DNA from 2 places in the Micromonospora sp. NPDC047187 genome. Region 2 is predicted to be linked to the other one. Evidence: riboswitches for the same ligand, from Rfam matches in the RefSeq annotation. Region 2 holds a riboswitch; the other holds the start of a gene.
What was found. Region 2 has a riboswitch for thiamine pyrophosphate ahead of thiE (thiamine phosphate synthase). Riboswitches for the same ligand answer to the same signal wherever they lie in the genome.
Positions count from the first base shown of each region.

Region 1: another riboswitch for thiamine pyrophosphate. It lies ahead of ABZ794_RS28530 (ECF transporter S component); the one in region 2 lies ahead of thiE (thiamine phosphate synthase).

Region 1 is NZ_JBEYUF010000026.1:2,753-8,858, reverse strand. It holds gene ABZ794_RS28545 (hypothetical protein) at 1-64, shown strand, start outside; gene ABZ794_RS28540 (energy-coupling factor transporter transmembrane component T) at 414-1,214, opposite strand; gene ABZ794_RS28535 (ABC transporter ATP-binding protein) at 1,211-2,641, opposite strand; gene ABZ794_RS28530 (ECF transporter S component) at 2,756-3,349, opposite strand; TPP riboswitch at 3,424-3,528, opposite strand; gene ABZ794_RS28525 (alpha/beta fold hydrolase) at 3,636-4,466, shown strand; gene ABZ794_RS28520 (AAC(3) family N-acetyltransferase) at 4,496-5,302, shown strand; gene ABZ794_RS28515 (SIS domain-containing protein) at 5,299-6,048, shown strand.
Region 2 is NZ_JBEYUF010000008.1:60,992-67,097, reverse strand. It holds gene ABZ794_RS15800 (ThuA domain-containing protein) at 1-2,021, opposite strand, end outside; TPP riboswitch at 2,334-2,443, shown strand; gene thiE (thiamine phosphate synthase) at 2,438-3,064, shown strand; gene thiO (glycine oxidase ThiO) at 3,061-4,224, shown strand; gene thiS (sulfur carrier protein ThiS) at 4,215-4,415, shown strand; gene ABZ794_RS15780 (thiazole synthase) at 4,412-5,191, shown strand; gene ABZ794_RS15775 (thiamine phosphate synthase) at 5,257-5,913, shown strand; gene thiD (bifunctional hydroxymethylpyrimidine kinase/phosphomethylpyrimidine kinase) at 5,910-6,106, shown strand, end outside.

The sequences.
Region 1 (6,106 bases), on a different contig from region 2:
CTCCGGCGGCGGCCGCAGCCAGCAGGCCGGCCAGGCCCGCCGCTACGCCTTCCGTCGCAGCTGACCAAGCCACCCCCACCCCACCCCCACCCCACCCCAGCCCCGCCCCGCGTGGTCCAGCCCCGCCCCCGCCCAGCCCCGTCCCCGCCCCGCGCCGCCCCCGGCCCGCGCCGCCCCCCGCCCCGTCGATCTTGCACTTTCTGTCGTCGCATCACCGGCATACCGGGATGAATCAACGACAGGAACCGCAAGATCGGCGGCGCGGGGCGCGGGGCGCGGGGCGCGTGGCGCGGGGCGCGGGTCGGCGGCGCGTGGCGCGGGGCGCGGGGCGCTGTGTGGCGACAGCAACACCAGGGATGTAGTGGCGGATCTTGCCGGCGGGCGGCTGGCAGCGGGCAGCAGGCCGGCTCGGTTCAGCTGATGAGGGGGCGGAAGGTGCCCAGGGCGAGGCTCGTGGTCAGGGCGGCTGCGGCGAGTACGACGGCCCCGGCGATGAGAAGGACGTCGGCGCGGGTGAAGTGCTGGTGGCGGGCGACGGTACGGGGTGTGCCGGCGTCGAAGCCACGCGCGTCCATCGCCACCGCCAGCCTGGTGCCTCGGCGGATCGCCCCCACCAGCAGCGCGAACGCGGTGGAGGCGAAGAGCCGCAGCTTCGCCACCGGGTTGCGTCCCGCGTCGACGCCCCGGGCGCGTCGAGCCATGCTGATCATCTGCCACTCCTGACCGAGCAGGGGCACCAGCCGGAACGCGGCCAGCGCCCCGATGGCGAACCGGGCCGGCGCCTTCGCGTTCTGGATCAACGCGTCGGCCAGGTCGGTGGGGTCGGTGGTCGCGAAGACGATCACACCGGGCAGGGCCACCGCGAACACCCGCAGGACCAGACCGAGCGCGGTGAGCAGGACGCCGGTGCTCACCAGCACCGGTCCCACGTCCAGCAGGACCCGACCGGACCGGTCGGCGGCGAACAGCACCAGGGTGACCAGGATGCCGGCGGCACTGAGCAGCAGTGGCCAGGCCCGCCGGGCCAGCACCCGGTAGCGGATGCCGAACAGCGGCAGGACGGCCAGTTCGAGGGCGATGGCGATCGCCGGGGCCACCGGGTCCAGGGTCGCCAGCAGGGTGAACGAGAAGACCAGTGCGGCGGCGACCTTCGCCACCGGGTTGCGGCGGGCCAACGGCGCGTCCGGCGCGGCGACCGGCTCGATGCTGATCATCGGTGGTCGTCCGGTGCACGGTGCAGGGTGACGGTGCGGTCGGCGAGCGCGGCGACGAAGTCCGCGTCGTGGGTGACAGTGACCACGCCGTGCCCGGCGTCGCGCAGGTCGGCGAAGAGGTCGACCAGCTCCCGCCAGGTCCGCCGGTCCTGACTGAAGGTGGGTTCGTCGCAGATCAGCAGGCGTGGCGCGGTGGCCAGGGCGGTCGCCACGCTCAGCCGTCGCGCCTCGCCGCCGGAGAGGGTGTACGGGTTGGCGGCGGCGAGCCGGGCCAGCCGCAGCCGGTCCAGCAGCCCGGCCACTGTCTCCTTGACGGCGGCCTCGGGTTGACCGGTGCGGCGCGGGCCGAGCGCCAGCTCGTCGAAGACCGTGCTGGTGACGAACTGGTGCTCCGGATCCTGGAAGACCGACCCGATTCGTCGGGCCAGCGCGGGCGCCCGCCACCGGTGCGGGGGAGTGCGGTGGTCCGCGCCGGCCAACTCGGCGGACGCGGTGACCCGCCCGCTGCCGGGCCGGAGCAGACCGCCGAGCAGCAACGCGAGGGTGGACTTGCCGGCGCCGTTGGGTCCGCGTACGGCGAGTGCCTCACCGGCGCGTACCGCCAGGTCGGTGGAGCCCAGCCGGGGTGGCAGGCCGAGCCGGTCGGCGGTGAGCAACAGATCCCCGGGGCCGGCGGTGGCCGGCCGGGGCGCGATGGGGTGGCCGGGCACCCAGACCCCCTCGGCGGCCAGGGCGGCGCCGTGGGCGGCGAAGACCGCCTCTGGTGTGCCGTCCGCGCGGACGCCGCCACCCGGTTCCAGGACGACCACCCGGTCGACCAGCGGCAGTGCCTCGGCGACCCGGTGCTCGACCAGGATCAGCGTGGTGTCGGCGTCCAGCGCCCCGGCCACCGCGTGTCGGACCAGTTCGGCCCCGGCCGGGTCGAGGTTGGCGGTCGGCTCGTCGAGCAGCAGCAGGGCGGGGCGCAGGGCCAGCGCGCCGGCCAGGGCGAGGCGTTGCTGCTCGCCGCCGGAGAGCGCCGCGGTGTGGCGGTCGCGGGGGTACGGGAAGCCGACCCGGTGCAGCGCCTCGTCCACCCGGGGCCAGATCTCGTCGGCCGGTACTCCCCGGTTCTCCAGCCCGAACGCGACGTCGTCGCCGCAGCGCGCCATCACCAGTTGGGTCTCCGGATCCTGGAAGACGATGCCGACCCTTTCCCGCCCCTTGCGTGGGTCGAGCCCGTCGATCTCGACGGTGCCCTCCTGCTCGCCGGAGTCCTCGGGGAGCAGCCCGGCCAACGCGCTGAGCAAAGTGCTCTTGCCAGCCCCGGAGGGCCCAAGAAGCAGAACCCGCTCCCCAGCCTCGACCCGCAGGTCAACCCCGCGCACGGCCCAGGCGCGCCGCCCAGCGTGCCGCCACCCGAACCCCCGCAGCAGTACCCCGCCCACCAACCCACCCCCTCCAGGCTGCGCGCCCGCCTATCCCCGGTGATCAAGAGGTTTGCGTCAGGAAATCGCCTTCCGTTGACGCAAACCTCTTGATCAACATCGTCGACCAGGGGGTTAGATCAGGGCTCGGTCTCGGCCTGCTGGGAAGCGGTCCAGGACGCCGGTGTTGGCCAGGGCGTTCGTCAGCAGCCAGCCGCCCAGGCCGGCGATCACTGTGGCGCTGACGATGGTGAGCAGCGCGTACGGGATGCGGTAGTCGGTCAGCGCGTAGTCGACGTTCCAGACGAAGAAGTCGAACAACGCGGCGCTGAGGCCGGTCAGTGCGCCCGCGAACACAGCGGTCGGCAGCCGGAACGACCGGTACCGGAAGGCGGCGAAGGCCAGCTCGGCGCCGATGCCCTGCACGATGCCCTGCGGGATGACCGTGCCGGCCCACTGGCTGCCCAGCAGCGCGGACAGGACCGCGGCCACGGTCTCGCAGTAGAGCGCGGCGCCGGGCTTGCGGATGACCAGCCCACCGATCACCGCCGGCATCAGCCAGACGCCGTAGAGCAGCGTCTGCGCCGGCGGGAAGAAGGCGAACGCGCCCTCGGTGGCGCTCCAGACCAGGCCCCAGGCCCAGAAGATGACGCCGAAGGCGACAGCGATCACCGAGGCGACCACGATGTCGATGGTGCGCCAACGGTGTGTGTCGGTGGTGGATGTCATGTGTTGCTCCCAGTTCGTGAGTGCGAACCAGGAGAAGACGCACGCCGCGTCCGGTGGCACCGGACTGCGGCGCGGCTGGAGGTCGACCGAACTCCCTGCGCTGGCATTACCCAGATCAGGTTCGAGGGTCTGCGGGCGTGCCCGCACTCTCAGCGCTGTGCGCTCCCCTGTCGGATATGAAGTTGTCTCGCTGACGCTAACACCGACCAGGGGCGCGGGCCCAGCAGGGCACCCGCCTGACCTGCGGGAGCGACCGGCGCACCGCCGGCTGGGTACGCTTCCGATCATGCGGGTTGACGCGCGAGGCTTCACGTTCGAGGTGACCGTCGGCGGTCCGACGGACGGCGTACCCGTCCTGCTGCTGCACGGTTTTCCACAGCACAGCGGCGAGTGGGACGACGTGGTGCCGGCGCTGCACGCGGGTGGGCTGCGCACGTACGCGCTGGACCAGCGCGGCTACTCACCCGGTGCCCGGCCCACGGCGGTGGCCGACTACCGGATCCCCGAACTCGTCACCGACGTGGTGGCGGTGCTCGACGCGCTCGGGCTGGACGCCGTGCACCTGGTCGGCCACGACTGGGGCGCCGTCGTGGCCTGGGCGGTTGCCGCCCGGCACCCCGAGCGGGTCCACACGCTGACCGCGGTGTCCGTACCGCATCCGGCGGCCATGGCGCACGCCCTGAGCACCGACGCCCAACAGAAGGCCCGCTCGTCGTACATCGCGCTGTTCCGCAAGCCCGACAAGGCGGAGAAGGTGCTGCTGGCGTGGCACGCCACCGCGTTGCGCAAGCTGCTCGGCGGGGTGGGCGACACGTCCCGGGTGAACCGGTACGCCGACCCGATGCGGGAGCCGGGTGTGCTCACGGCCGCGCTGAACTGGTACCGGGCGATGTCCCGCGCCGACCTGGCCGGCGTCGGCCCGGTCGCGGTGCCCACCACGTACGTCTGGAGTGACCGGGACGTCGCCATCGGCCGGACCGCCGCCGAGGCGTGCGCGCAGAACGTCACAGGCGACTACCGCTTCGTGCAGCTGCCCGGGGTGAGTCACTGGATCCCGGACGCGGCGCCGGCCCCGCTCGCCGAGGCGATCCTGGCCCGAGCCGGCGGGACGTCCTGAGCCGTGCGGGTCCGCGAGGGAGAGCCAACGTGACGACGGACGCCAGCGGGCCGGGCAGCCGTCGCTCGATCGCCGCGCAGCTGCGCGTGCTGGGCGTACGCCCCGGCGCGACGCTGCTGGTGCACGCCGCGCTGCGTCCGCTGGGCTTCGTCAGCGGCGGCCCGCACGCGATGGTGCTCGCCCTGCGCGACGCGCTCGGCCCCGACGGCACGATCGTCGTGCCCACCCACACGCCCGACAACAGCGACCCCGCGCAGTGGCGCAACCCGCCGGTGCCGGCGGGCTGGTGGCCGCTGATCCGCTCGGAGATGCCGGGCTTCGACCCGGTGATCACGCCGAGCCGGTTCATGGGTGCGCTCGCCGAGACGGTCCGCGGTTGGCCCGGCGCGCTGCGCAGCGCCCATCCGCAGGTGTCGTTCGCCGCGCTCGGGCCGGCCGCCGAGCAGGTGGTCGCCGGGCACACCCTGGCCGACTCCCTTGGCGAGGGCTCCCCGCTGGCTCGCCTCTACGACCTGGACGCCGACGTGTTGCTGCTCGGCGTGGACCACTCGGTGAGCACCTCGCTGCACCTGGCCGAGTACCGCTGCCCCGGCTCGCCGCGGGAGCGGCTCGGTGCCGCAGTGCGTACCGCCGACGGGGGTCGGGAGTGGGTGTGGTGGCAGGACGTACGACTCGACGCGGACGACTTCGCCGCGTTGGGCGAGGACCTGGAGGCCACCGGCGCGGTACGCACCGCACCGGTCGGCACCGGGACCGGCAGGTTGATGCGCCAGCGGGCGGCGGTCGACTTCGCGGTTCGCTGGCTGGCCCGTAATCGAACGACGGAGGACGCATGACGGTGAGTGCCGAGGACTACCTGGCCGTGGTGACCGAGACGATCGGCCGGGTGGCCGCCAGTCAGCGGGAGGCGGTGGGGCGGGCCGCCGACCTGATCGCCGAGGCCGTCCGAGCCGACGGCGTGGTGCACGCGTTCGGCACCGGGCACTCGGAGGCCCTCGCCATGGAGATCGCCGGACGGGCTGGCGGTCTGGTGCCGACCAACCGGATCGCGCTACGCGACCTGGTGCTGCTCGGCGGCGAACCGGCCGACCGGCTCGGGCCGCTGCTGGAACGGGACCCGGCCGTCGCGCACCGCCTCTACGAGCTGGCCCCGGTGCGTCCCACCGACGTCTTCGTGCTCGCCTCGAACTCCGGGGTCAACGGCGCCATGGTGGAGTTCGCCACGCTGGTGAAGGAACACGGTCATGGGCTGGTGGCGATCACCTCGGCGCAGCACTCCGGCCGAATGACCTCCCGGCACCCGTCCGGGCGCAAGCTGAGCGACCTCGCCGACGTGGTGCTCGACAACGGCGCGCCGTACGGCGACGCGACGTTGCCCCTGCCCGGTGGCGGCGCCGTCGGCGCGGTCTCCTCGATCACCGCGGCGCTGCTGGCGCAGCAGGTGACAGTGGAGGTGGTGGCGCGGTTGCTGGCGGCGGGGGAGCGGCCCCCCGTCTACCTGTCGGCGAACATCCCGGACGGCGACGCTCACAACAACGAGCTGGAAGCTCGGTACGCGGGGCGGATCCGACGCGGGTCCTGACCCGGTGCTGGCGGCCGACTTGCGTCGCCGAGATGAACGGCAGATGTCGTGAACCTGT
Region 2 (6,106 bases):
AGCTGGTTGATGTCCACCAACGACTTGCCGTCGGGGGTCAGCTGCATGGTGTACATCTTGTTCTGGTTCCACTCGCCGAGCAGAGCCTTGCCGTCGTAGTACGCCGGCCACTTGCGGTTCGAGTTCAGGTCGGCGTCGTAGCGGTAGACCGGGCCGCCCATCGGGGCGCCGCCGCCACCGATCTCCGGGTAACGCGCGTCACCGGCGTACCCGTAGTCGACGGTCGCCGGGACCACCGGCGGGAGGTTGGTCAGGCCCGTGTTGTTTGGCGAGTTGTTCACCGGGGCGGCGCAGTCGAACTTCGGACCGCTCGGGCCGGACGGGAACGTGTAGTCGTTGTACGCCTCGTTCGTGCCCGTGCAGTACGGCCAGCCGTAGTTGCCCGGGGTGACGACGTTCCACTCGACCAGACCGCGGGGGCCCCGGTTCGGGTTGTCCGCGTTGGCGTCCGGTCCGTAGTCCGCGACGTACAGCGTGTTGGTCTTCGGGTCGGTGCCGATCCGGAACGGGTTGCGGAAGCCCATCGCGTAGATCTCGGGACGGGTCTTCTCGGTGCCCGCCGCGAAGAGGTTGCCCGCCGGAACGGTGTACGTCCCGTCGTCCTCCGGGTGGATCCGGATCACCTTGCCGCGCAGGTCGTTGGTGTTGCCGGAGGTGCGCTGCGCGTCGTAGTCCTGGCGCCCTGCCCGCTCGTCGATCGGCGTGTACGAGTTCGACTCGAACGGGTTGGTGTTGTCACCGGTGGCCAGGTACAGGTTGCCGTCGCCGTCGAAGGCCATGCTGCCGCCGGCGTGGCAGCAGGTGTTGCGCTGCGTGTCGACCCGCAGCACCTGCTTCTCGCTGGCCAGGTCGATGGTGTCGCCGGTCACCGTGAACCGGGACAGCAGGTTGCGGGTGACCCCGTCGTTCGGGGCGTAGTACAGGTACACCCAGTTGTTGGTGGCGAAGTCCGGGTCGAGCCGGATGCCGATGAGACCGTCCTCGTTACCGGTGAAGACGTCCAGGTCAACGGCGGTGACGGTGTTGCCGGTGTCCGGCTTCACGATCTGCACGCGACCGTCGCGCTCGATGTAGAAGACCCGCCCGTCGGGGGCGACGTCCAGCTCCATCGGGTTGCTGGTGTTGCTGTCCAGCGTGACCTTCTCGAAGTTCGAGGTCTTCGAGGCGCCGCAGTCGGCGTTCTCGACGCCGGCCGCGGTGCGGATGCCGCCGAGCAGGTGGGAGAGGAACTCGGGCTCGGCGTACGACTCCCGGGTGTGCCCGCCGCCGGTGTACCAGGAGCGGCCACCGTCGTAGTCCTGACACCAGGCGATCGGGTGGTCCGCACCCATCGCGCCGGCACCGGCGGTGTAGCTCTTCTCGTCCAGGCTGGCCAGCACGTGCACGTCCGGCCGGGGGTTGGTCTGGTAGTTGTACCACTCGTCGAAGCGGGACCACCGGTCCGGCAACCCGGCCGTGGACGGGTGGGCGTGGTCCTCCACCTTGACAGTGGCCTGCTGGTTCTGCGGGTGGTTGGCGAAGTACGCGCCAACCAGGTCGCCGTACCAGGCCCAGCTGTACTCGGTGTCCGACGCGGCGTGGATGCCGACGTAGCCGCCGCCGGCCTTCACGTAGCGCTCGAACGCCGCCTGCTGGTCGGCGTTGAGCACGTCGCCGGTGGTGGAGAGCCAGATCACCGCCTTGTACTTCGCCAGGTTGGCGTCGTTGAATGCGGCGCCGTCCTCGGAGTTGTCCACGGTGAATCCGTTGTCGACGCCGAGCTGCTGGATGGCGGCGACGCCGGTGGGGATGGAGTCGTGCCGGAAGCCGGCGGTCTTGGAGAAGACGAGGACGGAGAAGGGATCGGCCGCGGCCTTTGGCGCCTTCGGCGCCACCTGGCTGACCGGGGCTGCGGCTTTCGCATCCCGTGGGGGAACCTGGGCGGCCGCCTGCGCGGGCGCGCCGAACAGGGTGGTCGAGGCCATGGCCAGGGAGATCAGGGTTGCGGTGATGGGTAAGCGGGCACGACGAGAACGGGACACGCCGCCTCCTGTGTCGTAGTGACAGAGCTCGCGGGAGTCGGCTCGCCGAAGGCCGTCCCTGATGGAGCCGGTGGTCACACCGTGTCAGGGTGCCCCCACCGACATTTTGTCGAATCGCTGAACAAATTAATTCGGCTGGCTCGATGTCGGGCAAGATGCGGACGGGTAACGGTTCTGCAACGGGGGGCGACATTCCGAACAGGACCGTATGAAGTGCCCCATTGGATCTCGCTCGTTTTGACGCGGCCCGCCGGCCGGCCACCGCCGACCCCGCGCCTTGGCAGGCCGGCGGATCTGTCGTACGGTGACACGCAAGTAACCCACGGGAGCCCGGTGTACCGGGCTGAGAGGGGGGCTGACAGCCCCCGACCGTCGAACCTGATCCGGGTAATGCCGGCGCAGGGAGGAGCGTTGCCGTGCCGTCCCTGGGGCGATTGCATCTCATCACCGACACCCGACCGGGTCGCGACCCACTCGCCGTGGTTCGCGCCGCCCTCACAGTGGCCCACGCCGATCTGGTGGTGCAGGTCCGGGTCGAGGATTCCGCCACCGACCGCGAGGCGTACGACCTGACCCGGCGGGTGCTCGCGCTCTGCGCGTCGTACCGGGCGACCTGCCTGGTCAACGACCGGTTGCACGTGGCGCTGGCGGTGGGCGCCGCCGGTGGGCACGTCGGCGCCGATGACCTGCCGGTCGCCGCCGCCCGCCGGGTGCTCGGCCCCACCGGTGTACTGGGCGCCACCGCTCGCGCGCCGGGCCCGGCGCGCGAGGCCGTCGCGGCGGGCGCCAGCTACCTGGGCGTCGGGCCGTGTCACACCACCAGCACCAAGACCGGCCTGCCGGACCCCATCGGGCCCGCCGGGGTACGCGCCGTCGTCGACGCCGTCGACGTCCCGGTCATCGCGATCGGCGGAGTGACCGCCGCCCGGGTGCCGGCGCTGCGGGCCGCCGGGGCGTACGGGGTGGCGGTGGTCGGTGCCGTCTCCGCCGCCGCCGACCCGGCACGGGCAACCGCCGAGCTGATCGAGGCCCTGACGTGCTGACCGGCCGGTTCCCGTCACCGCCGTCGAGCGACCGGGTCCGGCCGGACGTGGCAGTGGTGGGTGCGGGGCCGATCGGGCTGGCGATCGCCTGGCGTTGCGCCGCGCGCGGGCTGCGGGTGGTGGTGCACGATCCGGCGCCCGGCTCGGGGGCGTCGGCGGTGGCAGCCGGCATGCTCTCCCCGGTCGCCGAGGCGTACTTCGGCGAGCGGCAGTTGACCAAGTTGCTGCTGGCGTCCGCCGCCCGCTGGCCGGCGTTCGCCGCCGAGTTGACCGAGACGACCGGAGCCGAGATCGGCTACCGGACCGATGGCACCCTGATGGTCGGGCTCACCGGCGACGACCTGGCCGAGGCGCGCCGGCTGTGGGCGTACCAGCAGGGGTTGGGCCTGCCCGTGACGCCGCTGCGCCCCAGCGAGCTGCGCGACCGCGAACCGGCGCTCGCCCCACGGGTGCGCGGCGGCGCGCTCGCGCCCACCGACCATCAGGTCGACCCCCGGCTGCTGGTGCCGGCGCTGCGCACGGCCGCGCAGCGGGCCGGCGCGGCGCTCGTGCCGCAGCCGGTCCGGCGTCTGTCCGATGTGGAGGCACCGGTCACCGTTGTCGCCGCCGGCTGCGGGGCCGCCGCGCTCACCGGCCTGCCGGTGCGGCCGGTGAAGGGCCAGATCCTCCGGCTGCGCGCGCCCGACGGCGTCGCGCCGGGCTTCCGGCACGTGATCCGGGGGTACGCCGACGGCGAGCACGTCTACCTGGTGCCCCGCGCCGACGGTGAGGTAGTGCTCGGCGCGACTGTCGAGGAGCGCTCGGACACCACTGTCACCGCCGGCGCTGTGCAACGGCTGCTGCGCGCCGGGGTCGACCTGCTGCCCGAGCTGGCCGAGTACGACCTGGTCGAGGCGGTCGCCGGGCTGCGCCCGGGCACCCCGGACAACGCGCCGATCCTCGGGCCGCTGCCCGACCGACCGGACGTCCTGGCCGCCACCGGGCACCACCGGCACGGCATCGTGCTCACCCCGATCACCGCCGACCTGATCGCCGACCTGGTGCTCGGCGGCGTACCCGACCCGCTGCTCGCGCCCTTCCGGGCCGACCGCTTCGGCGGTGCCGCGGTGGCCGCGTCGGGCGGACCTGAACCGACGATGGAGGGGGACCTGTGGAGTTGACCGTGAACGGGGCCGGGCGCAGCGTCGCCGCCGGCGCGTCAGTGGCGGACCTGGTCCGCGACATCGTGCCGCACCCACGTGGGGTGGCGGTCGCTGTCAACGGCGAGGTGGTGCCCCGGACCGGCTGGCCGGCCCGGGCACTGCGCGACGGTGACCGGGTCGAGGTGCTCACCGCGGCGCAGGGCGGGTGAGCGGCGTGCCGTTCGAACTGGGTGGAGAGACCTTCACCTCACGGCTGATCCTCGGCACCGGTGGCGCCGCGAACCTGCACGTCCTGGAGCAGGCGATCCGGGCGTCCGGCACCGAGCTGGTCACCCTGGCGCTGCGCCGGGTGGGCACGGCGCCGGGCTCCACCGGTGGGCTGCTGGAACTGCTGGACCGGTGCGGCGTACGCCTGCTGCCGAACACCGCCGGCTGCCACACCGCCACCGAGGCAACAAAGGTGGCCCGGTTGGCCCGGGACGCGTTCGACACCGACTGGGTCAAGCTGGAGGTGATCGGCGACGAGCGGACGCTGCTGCCCGACGGGGTGGAGCTGCTCCGCGCCGCCGAGGAGTTGGTCGCCGACGGCTTCACGGTGCTGCCGTACACCAGCGACGACCCGGTGCTCGCCCGCCGCCTCGCCGATGTGGGCTGCGCCGCGGTGATGCCGGCCGGCTCCCCGATCGGCTCGGGGCTCGGCATCGGCAACCCGCACCACATTCGACTCATCCGGCAGGGTGTGGACGTGCCGGTGATCCTCGACGCCGGCATCGGCACCGCGTCCGACGCGGCGCTGGCCATGGAGCTGGGCTGTGACGGGGTGCTGCTGGCGAGCGCTGTCACCCGGGCGGCCGACCCGGTGGCGATGGCCACCGCGATGCGGTACGCGGTGGAGGCGGGCCGGCTGGCGGCCCAGGCCGGCCGGATCGAGCGCCGCTTCCACGCGCTCGCCTCCACCCCCGACGAGGGAAGACCCGAGCTGTGACCGGCTTGGTGCCGCCCACGGATCTTGGAAGCAATCTGCCCCTGGAGGGGCCTGTTCTTTCCAAGATCCCGTCGGGGGTTGTCGTCCTGACCGATCGGCTGGCCGCTTCCCGGGGGCTTGAGCGGGTTATCGCGGGAGCCGTTGCCGGGGGAGTGCGCTGGGTGGTGCTGCGGGAGAAGGACCTGCCCCGCGCCGAACGCGCCGCCCTCGCCGCCGACCTGCGCGCGATCCTCGCCGACGTCGGCGGAACCCTCATCGTGGCCGGCCCCGACCCGCTCGGCGGCGACGCCGTGCACCTGCCCGCCGCCGGCCCGTACCCGCCACCGACCCACCCTATGGTCGGCCGCTCCTGCCACGACGCAACCGAGCTGAACCGCCTGACCACCGAGCACTACGCCACCATCTCCCCAATCTGGCCCACAAAGACAAAACCGGGCTACGGCCCACCATTGGGTGTTGCGGGGTTGGGCAGCCTGGTCCGCGCCAGCCCGGTGCCCCTGCTCGCCCTCGGCGGAGTCGAGACACCAGAACAGGTAACCGCCTGCGTCAAGGCGGGAGCCGTCGGGGTAGCGGTGCTCGGCGCGATTATGCGGGCCACAAACCCGGCCGAGACAGCGACGAGTCTGACCAGCGCCTTCAAAAAGGCGGTCACCCCCAAGCTCTCAAAACCCGGCACGGGGTCACCCAGGTCCCCAACCGCAACCAAAGACGAGGGAAAATGACCCCGCGAACACTGCTGACCATCGCCGGCTCGGACTCCGGCGGCGGCGCAGGCATCCAGGCCGACCTCAAGGTCTTCGCCGCGCTGGGCGCGTACGGCACCAGCGTCCTCACGGCGGTCACCGCGCAGAACACCCGGGGTGTCGACGCGGTGCTGCCGCTGCCCCCGCGCACTGTCACCGAGCAGCTGGAAAG